4 regions of the Metabacillus sp. RB-C-LZQ-3-1 genome follow, and region 2 is predicted to be linked to each of the others. Evidence: riboswitches for the same ligand, from Rfam matches in the RefSeq annotation. Region 2 holds a riboswitch; each other region holds the start of a gene.

Region 1 (4,217 bases), on a different contig from region 2:
TACAACATATGGACGAGTAAAATGGGGTATCGTTCCAAAAACGCATGGAGATGGATATAACGTTCAATATTACTACACAGATAATGTAGATAATACAAGGGGTTATATTGATACTGGAATGGATTTATGGACTGATGGAGCTGCTCCTGCTATTCAATTTAGAAATTATAGTGATACTAGTGATTTTTTTAGTAGAGGTTGGTCTACAGCAGCCATTGATGTTCGATTAAAGTATAGTGATCCACATTCAGGATATAAGCGTTCACGTTATGCTTGGTCAACATCAACAGTTACACCGACAACATGGTCTGCTTGGAGTACCAGTTCAAATTACGTTGTTTCGAATAGTAGTTACGGGCAATGGTATCTACATGTTCAAGCAGAAGATAATGTTGGTAATATTGTGACAACTTATAAAGGTACGTATAATTTTAATAATCCACCGAATGCTGATTTTACAGAAAGTCCTAATCCAACTGACCGTACTAAAAATGTATGCTTTACAAATAAGTCAACTGATCCTAATGGAAATGCGTTAACTTATGATTGGGATTACCGTAAAAAGGGTACTACGACGTGGATTAACATGAGTACAACTACAAATCCTTGTTTTAAATTTAGTGAAGTTACCACTTATGAAGTAAGACTGATCGCAACTGATTCAAATGGTGCTAGTGATTCATTAATTCGCGATGTTGTAGTGGTTAATTTACCACCTGTCGCGCAATTTAAATTTGATAAGTCAACTTACTATATTGGTGACACTATGCAGATAACCACTCTTGCTTATGATCCAGATGGAGATGCTATTACTCATTATTATGAAATTACGAAACCGAACAATGTTAAAGTTACGTTTAATACTCCTAATTTTTCTTATATCCCGGATATACCAGGGTATTACACCTTTAAGCAGACAGTAACTGATACATTCGGAGCAAGCGATACCGCAACATCTACGATTTATGTAAATGATTTAACTCTAAAAGGATATGTTAAGCACACACCTGAGTGGGTACAAAAGCACACTATAAAAGGGAATACACCTAATCAATTCTATTCGGGTGAGAAATTTATTTTAGAAGCTGATGTAACAGCATACCCTATCACTTACCTAAATGTTAAATTTGATGGTTATCAAGTAAACGGAAATCTTTATACTTCTACCGTTAGTTTACCTTACAATACACCTACATTTAGAAATGGAGAATTATTTGATTCAACATGGGTTGAGGGTGGAACGCAATTAGCTAATGGAACAGCAATATTCTCATTTGAAGTCAAATATAGTAATGGAATTGTGAAAAGGGATACCGTACAAGTAGAGATTATTGGAAGTGTATTTGATGTATTTAGGGTTCATAAGAAATTTTAGACTTTAGAATTATTTGATCACTCTTACTATGATAGAGTGGTCTTTTTTTATTTTTTCCAGTATAAAAATATAGATTCTACAAAAAATAATTGTTCCATTACCTCGAATAAAGTCGGAATAATATGGAATTTTTTTGTTTCTATCTTGGGTAATTATGTATTATACTTTTTATATAATACATAATTATTACAAATCACTAACAATAAAACCAGAGACTTATTACCATTTCGGAAAAGTTCATATGGAATAATAATACACAGTATTATGACTTATAATCTATAGAGTTTTTAGCGAAAACCTTTTAAACTGTATAATTAGAAGGGCTGAAATTAATGCGAATTGATGTGAAGAAGAAATTTGGTCAAAAAGTTAGACATTATAGGAGAAAAAAAGGTATCTCGCAGGAAGAACTTGGGCACTTAACTAATCTTCATCAAACATACGTGAGTGATGTAGAGAGAGGATTACGAAACATTTCGCTTGAAAATATCTATGAAATTGCGATTGCTTTAGAAGTTAAAATGTCTGACCTCTTGGATTTTGACTAATTTCCATCATCATCTTAATAATAAAAATAATTGGAAGTATTGAAAGAATGTTCTTATTTGGGCGCTTTGAACATTCATGAACAAGTAGCGCAACCGGCCATTATGTAAGTTATGGCTTTTTATTTTGTTTCTACAAAATATCAGAACATTACATCAATTTTATAAACCTGTTTGTTATTTATCATAAATCAACCCCCAATTTTATAAGAGGACTATCGAATTATATTTATATGAGCTTATAGATTCTTATATAAAAAATTCTTATTTTGTTTAAAAGTAGTGAATCTAAAAGTTTTCTCTTAAATTTCACATATAATAAATTCAAGAGAAGTGAAGGAAGGTTTTCAACATGCCATTAATCCGAAACAGGGAAGGTATAGATAATTTATTATTAAGTGCAAGAGAATTTGTTGTTAGAGAAAGTTTGATTTTAATTAATGAAGATACTGTTGCAGAACATATTTCTTTAACTAAAGAGCTTAAAACGGTATGGGAAGACGCTTTTAGTGAAACAGTAGATGTACTATACGCAACTTCTAAAGAATATCCTTTATCTAAAGTACCTAAAACTCAGAGAGATAGTCTTTTAAAAGTAAAATATATTGAAAACAGTTTCATATTAACTCGTGACGAAGTAAAAGAATATCTTTTAACTCATTAAGGGGGTAAGTAAGATTTTTATATCTTACTTACCCTTTTTGTTTTCTTCTCTTATTGAATGAACTAGGAAGATACGATATAATAAGGATATTCAAACTTTTTCTTTTTTCTTTTTTATGCGACCATATTTCCGTTAAGGTCAGCTGTTTACTACCAAACATTTAGAAGCCTCTGGGCTTAGGTTCGACACTTCATTGTGTCTTTATTAAACCTAATGTCCAGGGGCTTTTTTGTTTTGTCTTGGAAAAAGAGAGTGTTTGAAATAAAAAAACTTTTAGAGAGAGGAAGTATTTTATGAAAGGTGAGAGTTTACTGATTTGTAATGTATGCAGTGGTACTTGTGAAAAGACATTTATCCGAATAAAAGGAAAGTCTTTCTGTTCAGATGATTGTCTTTTGAAAGAGGAAGGAGATGAAGGGAATGTTTAAGCTAACATGCTTTGCTCCAGCTCATCCTTCTAAACTTGGACCCGCTTTAGCAGCAGTACATTTCAAAAATGTGAAAGGTAAGTTTGTATGGCAAATGGATGGCGCTCAATTTGTAATCGAGCCATTTAAGAATTACGGTGATCATCAAGCGTCATACGGTTACAGAGTTTATTTTGATGGTTCCATTGATGGTGCAATGTATTTATTTGAAATGTCAATGGGTTGTTTTTCACCTCAGATTAATGGGGTTGAATACACAATATATCATCAATCTAAAACTCAAGAATCGTGGATTAAGGACTTCCTAAAACGCCCTTCTTTCCGTACTTCAGATGTTCGGGGAGTGTTTCGTAAAGGTGATGTAGGAGTTGTATGTCTCCCTGATTCTACTGTAAACTTACAGATTCGCAAAAAAGGGACTAAACCATTCAAATTGATAGAGTTATTAAAAGAGATCGATTGTCTAAAGCATGACATTATGCCTGTGGACTACGATCTTTTTTCAGTTCAAGGGGTTGCAATATGAATGTATTCAATTTCTATACTAAACAAAGTCAATTTACGATTGGCCCGAATTACGTGGTCAAGAATGGTGGAGAAGTGGTTGCGGAAGGAACGATATTTATTTTTCAACTGCTTTTAGGATATCCAGCTTGGATTATCGTGAACGCGGAAAATGAATTTATTCCTCCACAAATTATTAGAACCGAAAGAGTGATTTCTGTTTTGCCTGAACATGAACATTTCGATGGGATTCAATGCCCTCCAAAGTTTCTATACCAGGTAGATTTTGTCTTAGATAAAAAAGCAAAAAGAATCACTGTTAACGCTGTAGATGAAGCTCATGTAATGGAGTTTGTCAAAACTTATTATCAAGAGTCGACAAACATACGAATTAACCAAACAAAGGAGAGAGTATCATGTTAAAAAATAAAATTGAGGATTTATTCAAACCACAATATATGAAAGAAAAGTTGTTCTATATGCTTAAGAAAAACGGTGAGTTCATTAAGCTTGATACGAATTTAGGCTATTTATATTCTCTACCAATCGGTGAATCTGAGGGAAAAGAAATTAGAGTAGAAGTAGCTTTACGATCAGGAAGAGAACTAACTATTCTTAATGCGTTTGTTAACGAACTTTCAGTTTCAGCTTAATTTAGGAGAGTGTAAAATAATGAAAATCAAATTATTACCTAAACAGGT
Region 2 (4,217 bases):
GAAGATCATGAACAACTAAGAGAGCTTATTAACAAAGTGATGATTCGTAATCGGCGCGGTGACACAGGAATCGAATGGCCAAAGCGAAATGTCGAAACAATACCAATTGAATTTTCAGAAACTGAACAACATCTTTATGACACCATTACAGCTCTTAAATCATCATCACAATATGCAGCAAACACGTTCTCAATCATGACTTTACAGCGAGAAGCCTGCAGTAGTCGTGAAGCTGTCTATATGACGCTTAAGAAAATGCTTGACCTCCCTGAGGAAGAGGAAGCTGCCCTCCCTAATCATGTTATAAAAGACATTATGATGGCGATTGACGGTGTTACACAAAACTCAAAAGCCTTAAAAGTTGTTGAATTAATAAAAGAACTTGATGATAAAGTCATTATTTTTACCGAATATCGTGCAACTCAATTTTATTTACAATGGTTTCTTCAACAGCATGGTATTACATCAGTTCCCTTTCGCGGAGGCTTTAAAAGAGGAAAAAAAGATTGGATGAAGGAGCTTTTTAAAAATCGTGTTCAAGTTTTAATTGCAACTGAAGCTGGCGGCGAAGGAATCAACCTTCAATTTTGTCATAACATTATCAATTATGATTTACCATGGAACCCAATGCGTTTAGAACAACGAATTGGCCGTATCCATCGTCTTGGACAAGAAAATGACGTTAATATATTCAATATGGCAACCAAAAACACGGTTGAAGAACATATTTTAACTCTCTTATATGACAAAATTAATTTATTTGAAAAAGTCATTGGTAACCTGGATGAAATCCTTACAAGATTAGAAATCAAAAATTTAGAGGAACACCTGCAGGATATCATGTATCACTCAAAAAGCGACCGTGAAATGAAAATTAAAATGGAAAATTTAACATCGATTCTCGACTTTGCTCAGTACTCACAAGAGCAAAGAAAAGCAGCAAGCGGAGATAAGTAGAAGGGTGGCGACAATATGCAACAAGAGCAAATCCATCATTTTTTAGAAAGCTTCTTTTCGTCGAATTCCTGTAACATACTTGAAAATCAGGAAGGATACATGACTGTTCAGCTGACAATTGAAATGGATAAGCTTTTAATGAACCGACCATTTTACTGGCACTACCTTGAAAAAACTAATGGGGTTCCAAATCCTATGAAGCTTACCCTTATTACTGATCAAAATCGTGCGCCAAAAGACCTGAAAGGTGAGGTCATGCATTTCGGTGCGCCCCGTCTTCACCAAATTTTTCAATCGACTAAAACTCTAGGAAGCTATATCAGACTTTTTGAGCAAGTCAAAACACAAGGAGGAAATGTTCCCCTCCACCCCTGGATTGGCGTTAACATTATAGTTTCCTATCAATGTGATATGAAAAAGGATCAACTTTATTCAATTGGTTTACATTTAGTTAGTGGCGTTCTAATCGAAAACTTTCAAGAAAAACTGGAAAAATTAGAATTAACACCTAAAATCCCTGACCTCTGCTTTACGATGACACCGCTCATTAAACCACAAAGCGGATTAAAGCGAATCGAGCAATTCATCTTGGAAGACATAAGGAAGCAAGATCATACATGGGCTGACAAAGCTAGAGAAAGATGGAACGAGGACTTAAAGCTATTAAATCATTTTTACGAGGACTTAGAAGAAAAACCTGAATGCTATGAAGTTGAAAAAGAAGCATTAAAAGATCTTTATGAGCCTCAAATCAATATTACAATTCAGAATGGCGGGATTTTTTATATAACTCCACAGGGGATTTTAAACTCCTAAGTAATGATATCTATTACTTAGGAGTTTTACAAATCGATAAAATTAAATTTTGTTCGACAAAATTTAATTTTATTATTCAGTCATTTATATTACTTTAATGTAAAATTATCGGAATGAGAAAACCCAGAAACCTTAATTTACAACTACTTTTGTAAATCTATTGTAAAAATTACAGATAAATGAAAAATTTTAACCTCATCGACAAAGTTCAGCATACATCCTAATAAATCTTTTTTATAATAGAAATTGTAAATAGTCAATTAGTTATACATAAATAAGGGACAATAGGAATATAATAACCAACAATCAGTGACAAAATAATCAGTACAAAGGCAAACCTATTGAAAAATAGGGACGCAAAGTCACGGGTCTTCAGTTTACACAAACTAAGACGGCTGGACTGCCTGAAATACAGATTAGTATTTTAGGAGGCTAAGAATAATGGAGATAAAAGAAAAAATTACACAAGACGGACAGCTTGATCAAGAATGGGTCGAGTTGATACTAGAAGCACTTGAACTAGGAATCAGTGTAGAAGAGATTAAAGATTTCTTAACTCAAAAGTCAAATGCCGTTTTAAAAACATCATAAAAATGTATTAAATCTGTGTAAATTTTTTTCTTTTTGTGTTCTTCATATCAAACAAACCCTTCTTTATATGTTATAATGGCTTCATTAAGGAAGGTGACTTGACGTGATTGGTCCAAGAATAAAAAAATATCGCACTCAAAAAAATCTATCACTATCTGAACTAGCAGAACGAGCAGGAGTAGCAAAATCCTACTTAAGTTCGATTGAGCGTAATCTCCAGTCAAATCCTTCTGTTCAATTTTTAGAAAAGGTCTCATCTGTTCTTGGTGTATCAGTAAATACTCTTCTAAATGAACAAAACGAAACCGATCAAGAGGAGCTCGATTTAGAATGGACAAAGCTTGTTCAGGATGCAATGAAGTCCGGTGTGTCTAAAGAACAGTTTAGAGAATTTTTGGAATTTAACAAGTGGAAACTACAGAATGACAATGATAAATGAGGGCATGGTTGGCGGCTTGATGGGCTGCTGATTGTGCTTTTTTGTTTTTTACAAATTTAACAATTTTGTAAAAAAATATGCTAGACATACTGTAAATCCCTACTATGAATTTTATTTCTTAATAAAAATAACGAGATATGAAAATGTCCTAACTGTGTCATAATCCACCATCTTTTTTACACGCCCCAATTCAATTAATTAATCGTTTATTCATTATTTCTTTGTTAGAATTAACAGATTTATCTCGGGAGGATTCAGGAAACGAAACTTTAAGAACGGTATTGCATTACTACTACCTAAGCCTGCACTAACATATTGTTTTATACCATTATATTCCCACAACCCTTTAACTCGATCTTGCGGTGGAAATAGTCCATTATTAGAATAGAATGGTTCAGGTATAAATAAGGCACCGACAAATGGAAATCTTATTTGCCCACCATGATAATGTCCAGCTATGATTAAATCATACTCCCTAAAATAAAAGTGTGAGTCTGCATTTATCTGTTCAATTCTTTTATCTACTATTGGATAATGATTTAATATTACTAGTAGGTCATTCTTTTCTAGATTATCAAGCTTACTCGTAGGTTCAAGCTTAGATAAATCAAAGTTCACAAAATTAATTGAAGCATTCTTTTTATCAACTGTATAGACTGAATCTAGCAATTGTACCCCTCTGCCCTCCATCCCCAAAATAAATGGATTTTTTGAAATAGATCGATCCGAATTAACAACATATGGATTTGGGTCGGTATTCCCTGGAACAAATAGCATATGTTCCTTATTGTTAATACCCTCTAACAAGTCATAAGCTGGAGAATAATTTTTACTATCTACAATAACTAATAAATCACCAGTTAGTGCGATAACATCGTAATTAATTGAATTTATTTTTTTGATGAGTCTTTCTTGTTTATACCCAAATGTCTTTTCATGTAAATCCGATATTTGAAGGATTTTAAATCCCTCAAATTCTTGTGGTAAATCTTCAATTTCGATCTCTTGTTCGATGACCTTTATTCTATTGTTATCCCATATCGTAAAGATAACAATCAAGACACATAGACCCAGTAACGAAAATTGAAGTAATCTCCCCTTTCCCATAAACACCTCTCCAGTTTGTACATCTATCTGTAGTTCTTCTAAAATTCAGATTCTTACAAACTCGCTTCCATTTGACTTTCCAGAAGATGACCAAGCATACCATGCTTCTCTTTAGCTAAACTGCCAAACTCACCATATTGAATAACTGAACCTTTATCTAGAACGACTACTTGATCCGCATTTCGTATCGTTGACAATCGATGTGCGATTACGACTATTGTCATTCTTCCTTTTAACTTCTCTAGTGCTTGTTGGATTTTAGCTTCATTTTCTGTGTCAAGAGCACTTGTTGCTTCATCTAATACCA
Region 3 (4,217 bases), on a different contig from region 2:
CTAGATATGATTTTGACTGCTTTAAGTGAATTCAGAGGCGATTTTGATAAGTTTAAGAATGAAAGTCAGGAGCAGTCGGAAGAAAATAAAAAGCAATTTAAAGAGATTAAGGAACAACTAGTACGTATAGAAGAAACAACCCTTCGTTTAGAAGCAGAACAACCTAAAGATATTACTGCAATCTTGATTCAAATTAGTAAAAAGCTAGATGAACGAGATAATGATCTACAAGCTTTGAATAAAAGAGTTTTTAGAACTGAAAGCGAAATTGAAAGGTTGACTCGTCAATAAGTCTATGAAAAAGGAAATTTTACTGTTATTGTCGAAATATAGAAAAAAGAAAAACCGCCCTGTCTTTGGTCGGATAGGCGGTTTCTCAAATCATAGAGGACAGGAATTAGTGTCCCTTTATTACTTATAGGATATTTATATTCTAACATATTGGGACTAATTCCTGCTACATAGGGAGAGGAATTAGATGAGAAAAAATTTTAATGAAGCTGAAAAGAGAGCTAGATTAAGAGAAATTCAAAATGAAAAGATTTTAACAGAAGAAGAACTTAAAACTGCTACTGAATTGCAAACTAAAGCAAATTCTAGAGGAATGATATTGATTCCTGAAAGAAAAGTAAAAAATAAAGCGAGGTTTGTCCAGTTGAACCAAGCCAATCTTTTATACTTGCGTAAAATTAAATATTTAACTACTGCCGAAAAAACTTTTTTAATAGATATTGCTCCTCATGTTGAAATTGAATCTAATTGCATTGTAGAAGATTGCAAGAAAACTAATTCAACACCTTTAACTCAAACTGATCTTGCAACAGTTTTAGGAAAGAAAAAGCAGAATGTAAATCCAGTTATAAAGGGGTTAATCGATAAAGGGATTCTAGCACGTTCTGAAAGTGGTTTAGAAGATAATAATGTTAGAGCTTATGCTTTATTTGTAAACCCTCATATCATGTTTTCAGGAGATAGAGACAACGTAAATGGAACTCTAAAAGCTATGTTTAGAAAAACTCCTGCTGAACTTAAAAAGTTACCTGAAAAATTATTTTAGAGCCTAAAATTAAGGCTCTTTTTTATTTGTTTCGTAGTAATGATTTTTCATTACAAAAGTAATGATTTTTCATTACTACGAAACTATCAAAAAAACTAGTAATATCAAGGGTTAAACCTACTTTTTTAACTTCTTCCCTTCTTACTCTATATTAAATAGCAATTCGTCCTAAGTTTTACAACCTTTATTTTATATATTTTTCGTTATCTGCCCTAAAGGCAAAAAGGTTGCCCTAAAGGCAACCTAATTTAGTCTGTAAGAGATTCTGAAAGTCTTTTTATTGTGGGTATTAATTGTTCGAAATGTGGCTTTATAATAAAATCTTTTGCTCCAGATCGTATTGCTTCTATCATCGTATATTTTGTAGCTAAGGCTGAAAATACTATCACTTTGGCTTTAGGGTTAATTTTTATTATTTCTCTAAGAGCCACAATTCCATCTATATTAGGCATTGTTAAATCAAGTAATACTATATCTGGTTGGTAATGTTCAAAATAATCGATTGCTTCTTTTCCATCTTTAGCTTCTGCAATTACATGATAATCCTCTTGTTCAATAATTTTTTTAATCGTTGTTCTCATAAATGAAGAATCATCTGCTATTAATACTTTTTTCATAATTATTTCTCCCCTTTAGGGAAAAACTCGGCTTTATATTGTAATACTAAAACTTTAAAAAAATTAATTTATAGTTTATAGATGATAATTGTAGAATTCTGTTAATAAAGCTGGTTTTCCTAATAAATAACCTTGGGCAATAGGAATACCTAAGGATTTTGCCATTTCCATATCCAATTCATCTTCTAAACCTTCTAAAATTAATTGACTTTTATATTCTTGACAATAATTTAGAAAAAATGAAATAAGGGATTGTTTTTGTTTAGAAGATTTTAGTTCTTTTGAAAAATATCGATCTAACTTTAAATAGTCTGGATTTAGCTCTATAATAGTTTTCAAATTACAATATCCATGTCCAATATCATCAATAGCAATTAAAAATCCATGTTTTTTTATTTCCAATATTCTAGTTTTAAATGTATCAAAATCCTGAATATTTTCAGATTCAGAAATCTCTAGAATAATTTCTTGACTATTTAAATAATTTTCAGCCATAATTTTATTGAGAAAATATGGGAAATCAGGATTTACGATAGTCGATGGAAGTATATTCAAAAATAATTTCCCGTCTTTTTTAGATAATCCTGCTGAATTGTAGGTAGAAATAGCTTTATGAATAGACCCAGAATCTAATTCATAGAGCTTATTTCCTTTTATTGCTTCTTGGAAAATATATTCAGGATTAGAATACATATTGGATCTGAGAAGTACTTCAAAACCCAATATATTCCCAGTTTTCAGACAAAAAATAGGCTGAAAATGGTGGAAGAATTTTTCTTCCTTTATAAAATCTTCAATAGACAAAACTCACACCTTCCTTATTCCATTTTTTTACATATAAAATAAACAAAAAGGTGAACCTGAAGAGCCTAGGTTCACCTTTTTGATCTAGTTTTCTTCGGTGGCTAGGCTACCATAGCAAAAAATGCTTTAGGTCCTTGGCTTTGCGTCCTTACCTTTCGATAAGTTTGCCTTTATCGGGAATTATTAAACTAGTGCTATTCTAACAAATTACAACAAAATTTGACAATTAAATACATGACTTTTGTCTATGTTTTTAGTTTACATAATAGCTCTTTTGGGAAGTTGATTTGCGATTCAATTTCTATATTTAGTCATATTTGGGCAAATTATACGATTTTCAGTTTGGGAAATAACACAAAAATAACCCTATAATTTAAAAGTAAGTTCTTTCATTTACTCTTGTTTGCTTCTTGTTGCTATGTGATTTACTAATTGACAAGAAGGTATTTATGATTTATTCCTAGAATTTTAAATAGAGAGGTGATAAACGCCATGGATAACACTAATCATGAGGAAACACATAGAGCCTATTGGGCGAAGGATATTGCTGATCTACTTGAAGTTACTACATCTAATTTAAGAAGATGGTCTATTGATTTAGAAAACGCTGGTTATCGCTTTTATAGAGATGAACATAATCGTCGTGCTTATTTTGAAAAAGACATTATGCCGTTAAGAAAACTAAAAGAATTTCTAGCAAATAATATGAGCAAGAATGACGCTATAAAAGCTGTTGTATCAATGTTTCCACAAGAAAATAACGGTACGTTAACGATACCTGTGAATGAAGATACAATGCGTGTATCAAAGAGTGAACTAAGGGAAATCGTGAAAGAAGCAGTAGAGGAAGAACGAGAAATGATGTTTCGAGCATTTGAAGCAAAAATGAAGGATGTGGTTGAAAAGAGAGATCGAATACTTATCCACGAGTTGAATCGTTCACTGGAAGAAAAGCGTTTAGAGATTGCAGTAGCAGAAGAACCAAAACAATCATGGTGGAAAAGATTCCTTCGAAATAAAATTGATAGATAAATAGTATAAAAGTCCTTTTTAATTACAAAAATATCAAATATAATATTTCTTATTTGGTATTTTTAAGGAGTTAAAATAAAATGGAAAATCAATTTTGTTCAACAAATCTAGTTGAGGAAAATATAATCTTTCAACTTTTAATATTGGGCTATAAATTTAAAACTGATCGAATTTCTTTTGAAAAATATTCAAAGCTATATAAAAAATTGTATGAATGGATTGACTATTATCAAGTTAATTATCGATAGATTTTAGGGAGGTTTATAAAGGGTGAAGGGGGGATTTCCCCCAAAACACCACCCTTGAGCCTGCCAGCTACTTTGATTTTACCATGTCTAATACTCGTTTATGAAATTCCTCATCAGTGATTTTTCCCTCTAAGTTGTCTATAATCAGTTTTTCTTCTTCAGGAGTTAAATATAATCCTTCTATGGCGTTGGTGGCTTTTGCATACTTCATAGCTTTCTCCCATTTTTCGCTCATGTCATCACCTTTACCTTTCTAGTTCCATGCCTTTGTACCGTTGTTTTGATTTGCTTTTACCTTTTGTTTTTTGTTGCTGACGATCTCGTTCTCGAGTCATTTCTCTACTTGCTTGTTCAATGCCCTTCATAACTGCGTCTAACAAGCCTAATCCTTTTTCTTGGGATTCGATTTGTCCTTTAAATTCAGGAACTTTCGCTTCCATTTTACCTAGAATATTGGTC
Region 4 (4,217 bases), on a different contig from region 2:
TTGTTTATCACATCGATGATTATCTTTACGTTAGGTACAGCATTAGCAGCATTTTCACCTAACTTTAGTTTATTACTTACAGGTCGTATGATTCAAGCAGCAGGTTCTTCTGTAATGGGACCTTTATTAATGAATGTTATGCTTGTCAGCTTTCCACGTGAAAAACGTGGTGCAGCAATGGGTGTTTTTGGATTAGTTATGATTACAGCTCCGGCAATCGGACCAACTTTATCAGGTTATATTGTTGAACACTATGACTGGCGTTTACTATTTGAAATGATTTTACCATTAGCTGTTATAACACTATTATTAGCGTTCTTTAAATTCCAAAATGTAATGGAGCAAAACAAAGAAGCGAAGCTTGATTACTTCTCAGTTGTTTTATCTTCAATTGGTTTTGGAGGTCTATTATATGGTTTCAGTTCAGCAAGCTCAGATGGCTGGACAGATCCAATCGTTTTAACAACTCTGATCGCTGGTGTGATTGCTTTAGTTATTTTCGTTGTTCGTCAATTGAAAATGGAAAAACCATTATTAGATTTACGCGTTTATAAATATCCAATGTTTGCACTTGGCTCAGTTATTATGATTGTGAATGCAGTAGCCATGTTTTCCGGTATGATTTTAACACCTGCTTATGTGCAAAATGTTAGAGGTATTTCACCGCTTGATTCAGGATTAATGATGTTACCTGGTGCGATCATTATGGGATTGATGTCACCAATTACAGGTAAGTTATTCGATAAATTTGGACCGCGTGTTCTTGCAGTTTTAGGCTTATCGGTAACAGCTGTTTCCACGTACATGTTAGCAAATGTACAGCTTGACACTAGTTATGGTCATATCATTTTCATATACTCCCTTCGTATGTTTGGGATGTCAATGGTGATGATGCCAATTATGACAAATGGGTTAAATCAATTACCAAACGTATTAAACCCACATGGTACAGCTGTTAATAATACAGTACAACAAGTGTCCGGTTCCATTGGTACGGCTATTCTTGTAACGATCATGAACTCCGTAACAACATCAGAAGCAGAAAACTTAATGTCTGGTGTAGATCCAACAACTTTAACTGCTTCTAGTCAGGCATTACTCATGCAGAAATCATTATTAGCGGGAATTCAATATTCATTCTACGTTGCTTTAGGAATAAATATTGTGGCATTAGTTCTTTCTATCTTTGTAAAACGTGTAGATACAAGCAAAGAAGCTGTTCAGAAATTAAATAACGAGGCTAAGCCACAGATGAAGCCTAAAACGATATAATAATATGGAGAGCCGATTCCGATAAGGGGATCGGCTCTTTCGTTTAAGAATAGTTATTCAACATAATCAAGTGGTTTCTATAAAAATAAATGTGAATGTTTATGGTGAAAAAAGTTAATATGAAAGTAAACACCGTCATAAAAGTGATTGAAAAGGGTATGGAACAACTGTAGAAGTTAAGTTGCAGATTGTCGACAATATTCGACTGAAACACGCTTGAATTATCATATAATTATAAAAAATAAAAATATATTTACTTGAAAATATAGTAGTTATATACTAAAAGGGTAAAAGTACCACTAAACAATTCAGGACTATTTGACGATATAAATAAAAATGACATACCTTCGATAATGGCAAACCCTTCGAAAGTTGGGGACGCAAAGCTACGGGCCTAAGGAGAACTTCTCTACGGTCGCCGGGTTACCGAAAAGGATTGGAAAAAAGCTATGCCTACCAATCTTATTTTGGTAGGCATTTTTTTATACTTTTATGAGGAGGAAAGATTATGACTGTTGAAATGAAAAAGGCTTTATTAGAGGAACATATACGTGGAATTTTAGAGTTATTGGGAGAAGATCCTGATAGAGAAGGATTAGTAGATACACCAAAACGTGTGGCAAAAATGTATCGTGAAGTATTTGCGGGAGTAGGTGTTGATCCTGAAACAGCTTTAACAACAACTTTTGAAGAAGAGTATGAAGGCATCGTTGTTGTGAAAGATATCAACTATTATACATTTTGTGAACATCACCTAATTCCGTTTTTTGGTAAGGCGCATATCGGCTATATTCCAAATGGCAGAGTCGTAGGGTTAAGTAAGTTTGCCCGCCTGGTAGAATTAGTCTCCAAAAGACCGCAAGTTCAAGAGCGTATGACACAACAAATTGCAAATGCTGTCATGAATGTTCTGCAACCTGATGGAGTGATCGTAAGCATCGAAGGCCAGCATCTATGTATGTGTGCTAGAGGGGTGAAAAAACCAGGAAGCTCAACAGTAACAACGATTAAAAAAGGTGTTTTTAAAGAAAATGTTGCACTTGTAGATGAATTTGAGAGAGCTTTGCAGAGAGATTGATAGGTCCAGAAGATAAAAATAATGATAAAAAGGATTGCCGCTCATATCGGTAAATGCTAAGGAGAGATCACGTTGTTCATTTACCCAGAAATAAATAATTTACATCGTTCTATTGTTTTTGGTGATAATCAAAGAATTATGCAGCAGTTAATTGCAGATGGTTATTCCGGAAAGTTTGACATGATTTACTTAGATGGACCATTTAATTCTGGATTAATATTTTCTATGCAAAATGATAAGGGGATTGAATTTGTTCATCCCTGGGATGAATTAAGGACTGTTCGAGATTATTTTCAACCCGAATTGTATTTAAAAGACTATAAAAAAAGAATAGAACTTGCGAGAGAATTACTGAGTGATACAGGAACAGTTGTATTACAAATTAATCTATTTATGGCTCATTACGTCAAAGTAGTTTTAGATGAAGTTTTTGGCAAAGAGAACTTCTTAATGGAGGTTATCTGGAAACATGCCCAAACGCCATGGAATACTGGTATAAATCAGTTCGGATATCAACATGAAACACTGTTCTTTTATAGTAAAACTAGGAATTATCTTAAAAAAGATGATGTTGTATATCCATCGGTTTGGGATGATCTAGGCGGTTATGATTTAGGAGAAGAGAATACGTATTTTCCATCTCAAAAGCCCGAAGCATTGTTAAAAAGGATCCTTGAAGCTACTACAAAAAAAGGGGATTTAATAGGTGACTTTTATTGTGGAAGCGGGACGATGCCCTATGTAGCAGAGGAATTAAAACGACGTTGGTTTGCGTGTGATAATCATGCCTTTTCGATAAGAACAACACAGAAACGCTTCTCAAAGATGGATATAAATATCAATCTTCATTCGTTTATTGAAGACTTTAATCCTGAATATTTAAGCGGATCATCTTATATCAAAAAATCTGATATACCCTTTTCTTTATACGAACTAACAAAACTAAAGGAATTTGTTGGAGAAAAAGAGCTGGAAATTGAGGCTTTTAGTTATTTATCAGATGTTGACTTCAATAATAATGAGCAATTCACATTTAAACTTCTGATGCCTTCTATAGCGGATGACAATCTTCAAGAAGTCATTCAAAATACGATTACGAGGCCTATCCCAATAGAAACAAAAGAAGGATATTTGTTAAGAATTGAAGATTCATTAGCATGGATTTTCTATCATGTTGTACATGTTGAACGTAATCATTTTAGTATGATTCAAATAAATCAAGAATCTAATACTTATTTAATAGAAAAAGAGTCTTTATTAAGAAAAGCTAAAGAAATTGAAAAACAAATTAATAATGATTGGATTCAAACCATTGAGAAAATTGATGAAGAAGTGATAAGAATAACAGATGTATTCGGATATAGTTACATGATGAAGAAGAGATCCTAAAAGATAAAGGTTCCTACATCATTTAGATTTTATCTTAACTTAATAATGAAGCAATATTTTCCCTATAGGAAAAAATTGATAGGAGGACACCTTCATGCTTTACCTTTCAAGAAAAATGTATTTTTCAGCAGCACATTCCTACCGCATTGAAGATTGGAGTGAAGAGGAAAATATTAAGGTGTTTGGGCCGTGTAGTAACAAACACGGTCATGGGCACGATTATACACTTGAAGTCATGGTAAAAGGTCATTTAAACAGTGAATCGGGAATTGTTGTAAATATCACAGATATTGATAAAGTTGTAAAATCTTTTGTGCAAAATGAATTAGATGGCAAGTTCTTAAATAAAGAGATTCCATATTTTAAAGAAAATATCCCTACAACAGAAAACATTATTTCATATATTTGGGATTCATTAGATGGAAAAATTGATCATTGCGATATTCATAAAATTCGCTTAAGAGAAAATGACTTTTTA

What was found. Region 2 has a riboswitch for cyclic di-GMP ahead of AC4GZ8_RS08700 (anti-repressor SinI family protein). Riboswitches for the same ligand answer to the same signal wherever they lie in the genome.
Region 1: linked by a shared signal. The riboswitch ahead of AC4GZ8_RS19535 (hypothetical protein) and the one ahead of AC4GZ8_RS08700 (anti-repressor SinI family protein) in region 2 are both predicted to bind cyclic di-GMP.
Region 3: linked by a shared signal. The riboswitch ahead of AC4GZ8_RS25980 (EAL domain-containing protein) and the one ahead of AC4GZ8_RS08700 (anti-repressor SinI family protein) in region 2 are both predicted to bind cyclic di-GMP.
Region 4: linked by a shared signal. The riboswitch ahead of folE (GTP cyclohydrolase I FolE) and the one ahead of AC4GZ8_RS08700 (anti-repressor SinI family protein) in region 2 are both predicted to bind cyclic di-GMP.

Annotation. Positions count from the first base shown of each region.
Region 1 covers NZ_JBZFLI010000014.1:101,966-106,182, forward strand. Annotated here, with positions in the region: gene AC4GZ8_RS19525 (PKD domain-containing protein) at 1-1,375, shown strand, start outside; gene AC4GZ8_RS19530 (helix-turn-helix domain-containing protein) at 1,708-1,923, shown strand; cyclic di-GMP riboswitch class II at 1,947-2,030, shown strand; gene AC4GZ8_RS19535 (hypothetical protein) at 2,273-2,584, shown strand; gene AC4GZ8_RS19540 (hypothetical protein) at 3,005-3,538, shown strand; gene AC4GZ8_RS19545 (hypothetical protein) at 3,535-3,939, shown strand; gene AC4GZ8_RS19550 (hypothetical protein) at 3,933-4,169, shown strand; gene AC4GZ8_RS19555 (hypothetical protein) at 4,189-4,217, shown strand, end outside.
Region 2 covers NZ_JBZFLI010000004.1:237,207-241,423, reverse strand. Annotated here, with positions in the region: gene AC4GZ8_RS08710 (DEAD/DEAH box helicase) at 1-957, shown strand, start outside; gene AC4GZ8_RS08705 (YqhG family protein) at 973-1,773, shown strand; cyclic di-GMP riboswitch class I at 2,095-2,181, shown strand; gene AC4GZ8_RS08700 (anti-repressor SinI family protein) at 2,215-2,364, shown strand; gene AC4GZ8_RS08695 (helix-turn-helix domain-containing protein) at 2,468-2,803, shown strand; gene AC4GZ8_RS08690 (metallophosphoesterase) at 3,017-3,910, opposite strand; gene AC4GZ8_RS08685 (ABC transporter ATP-binding protein) at 3,964-4,217, opposite strand, start outside.
Region 3 covers NZ_JBZFLI010000040.1:343-4,559, reverse strand. Annotated here, with positions in the region: gene AC4GZ8_RS25995 (hypothetical protein) at 1-291, shown strand, start outside; gene AC4GZ8_RS25990 (MarR family transcriptional regulator) at 479-1,057, shown strand; gene AC4GZ8_RS25985 (response regulator) at 1,306-1,674, opposite strand; gene AC4GZ8_RS25980 (EAL domain-containing protein) at 1,750-2,478, opposite strand; cyclic di-GMP riboswitch class I at 2,572-2,657, opposite strand; gene AC4GZ8_RS25975 (MerR family transcriptional regulator) at 2,971-3,510, shown strand; gene AC4GZ8_RS25970 (antitoxin VbhA family protein) at 3,826-3,993, opposite strand; partial or broken gene AC4GZ8_RS25965 (hypothetical protein) at 4,004-4,217, opposite strand, start outside.
Region 4 covers NZ_JBZFLI010000007.1:254,651-258,867, forward strand. Annotated here, with positions in the region: gene AC4GZ8_RS13905 (DHA2 family efflux MFS transporter permease subunit) at 1-1,272, shown strand, start outside; cyclic di-GMP riboswitch class I at 1,618-1,703, shown strand; gene folE (GTP cyclohydrolase I FolE) at 1,781-2,350, shown strand; gene AC4GZ8_RS13915 (DNA methyltransferase) at 2,423-3,739, shown strand; gene AC4GZ8_RS13920 (6-carboxytetrahydropterin synthase) at 3,834-4,217, shown strand, end outside.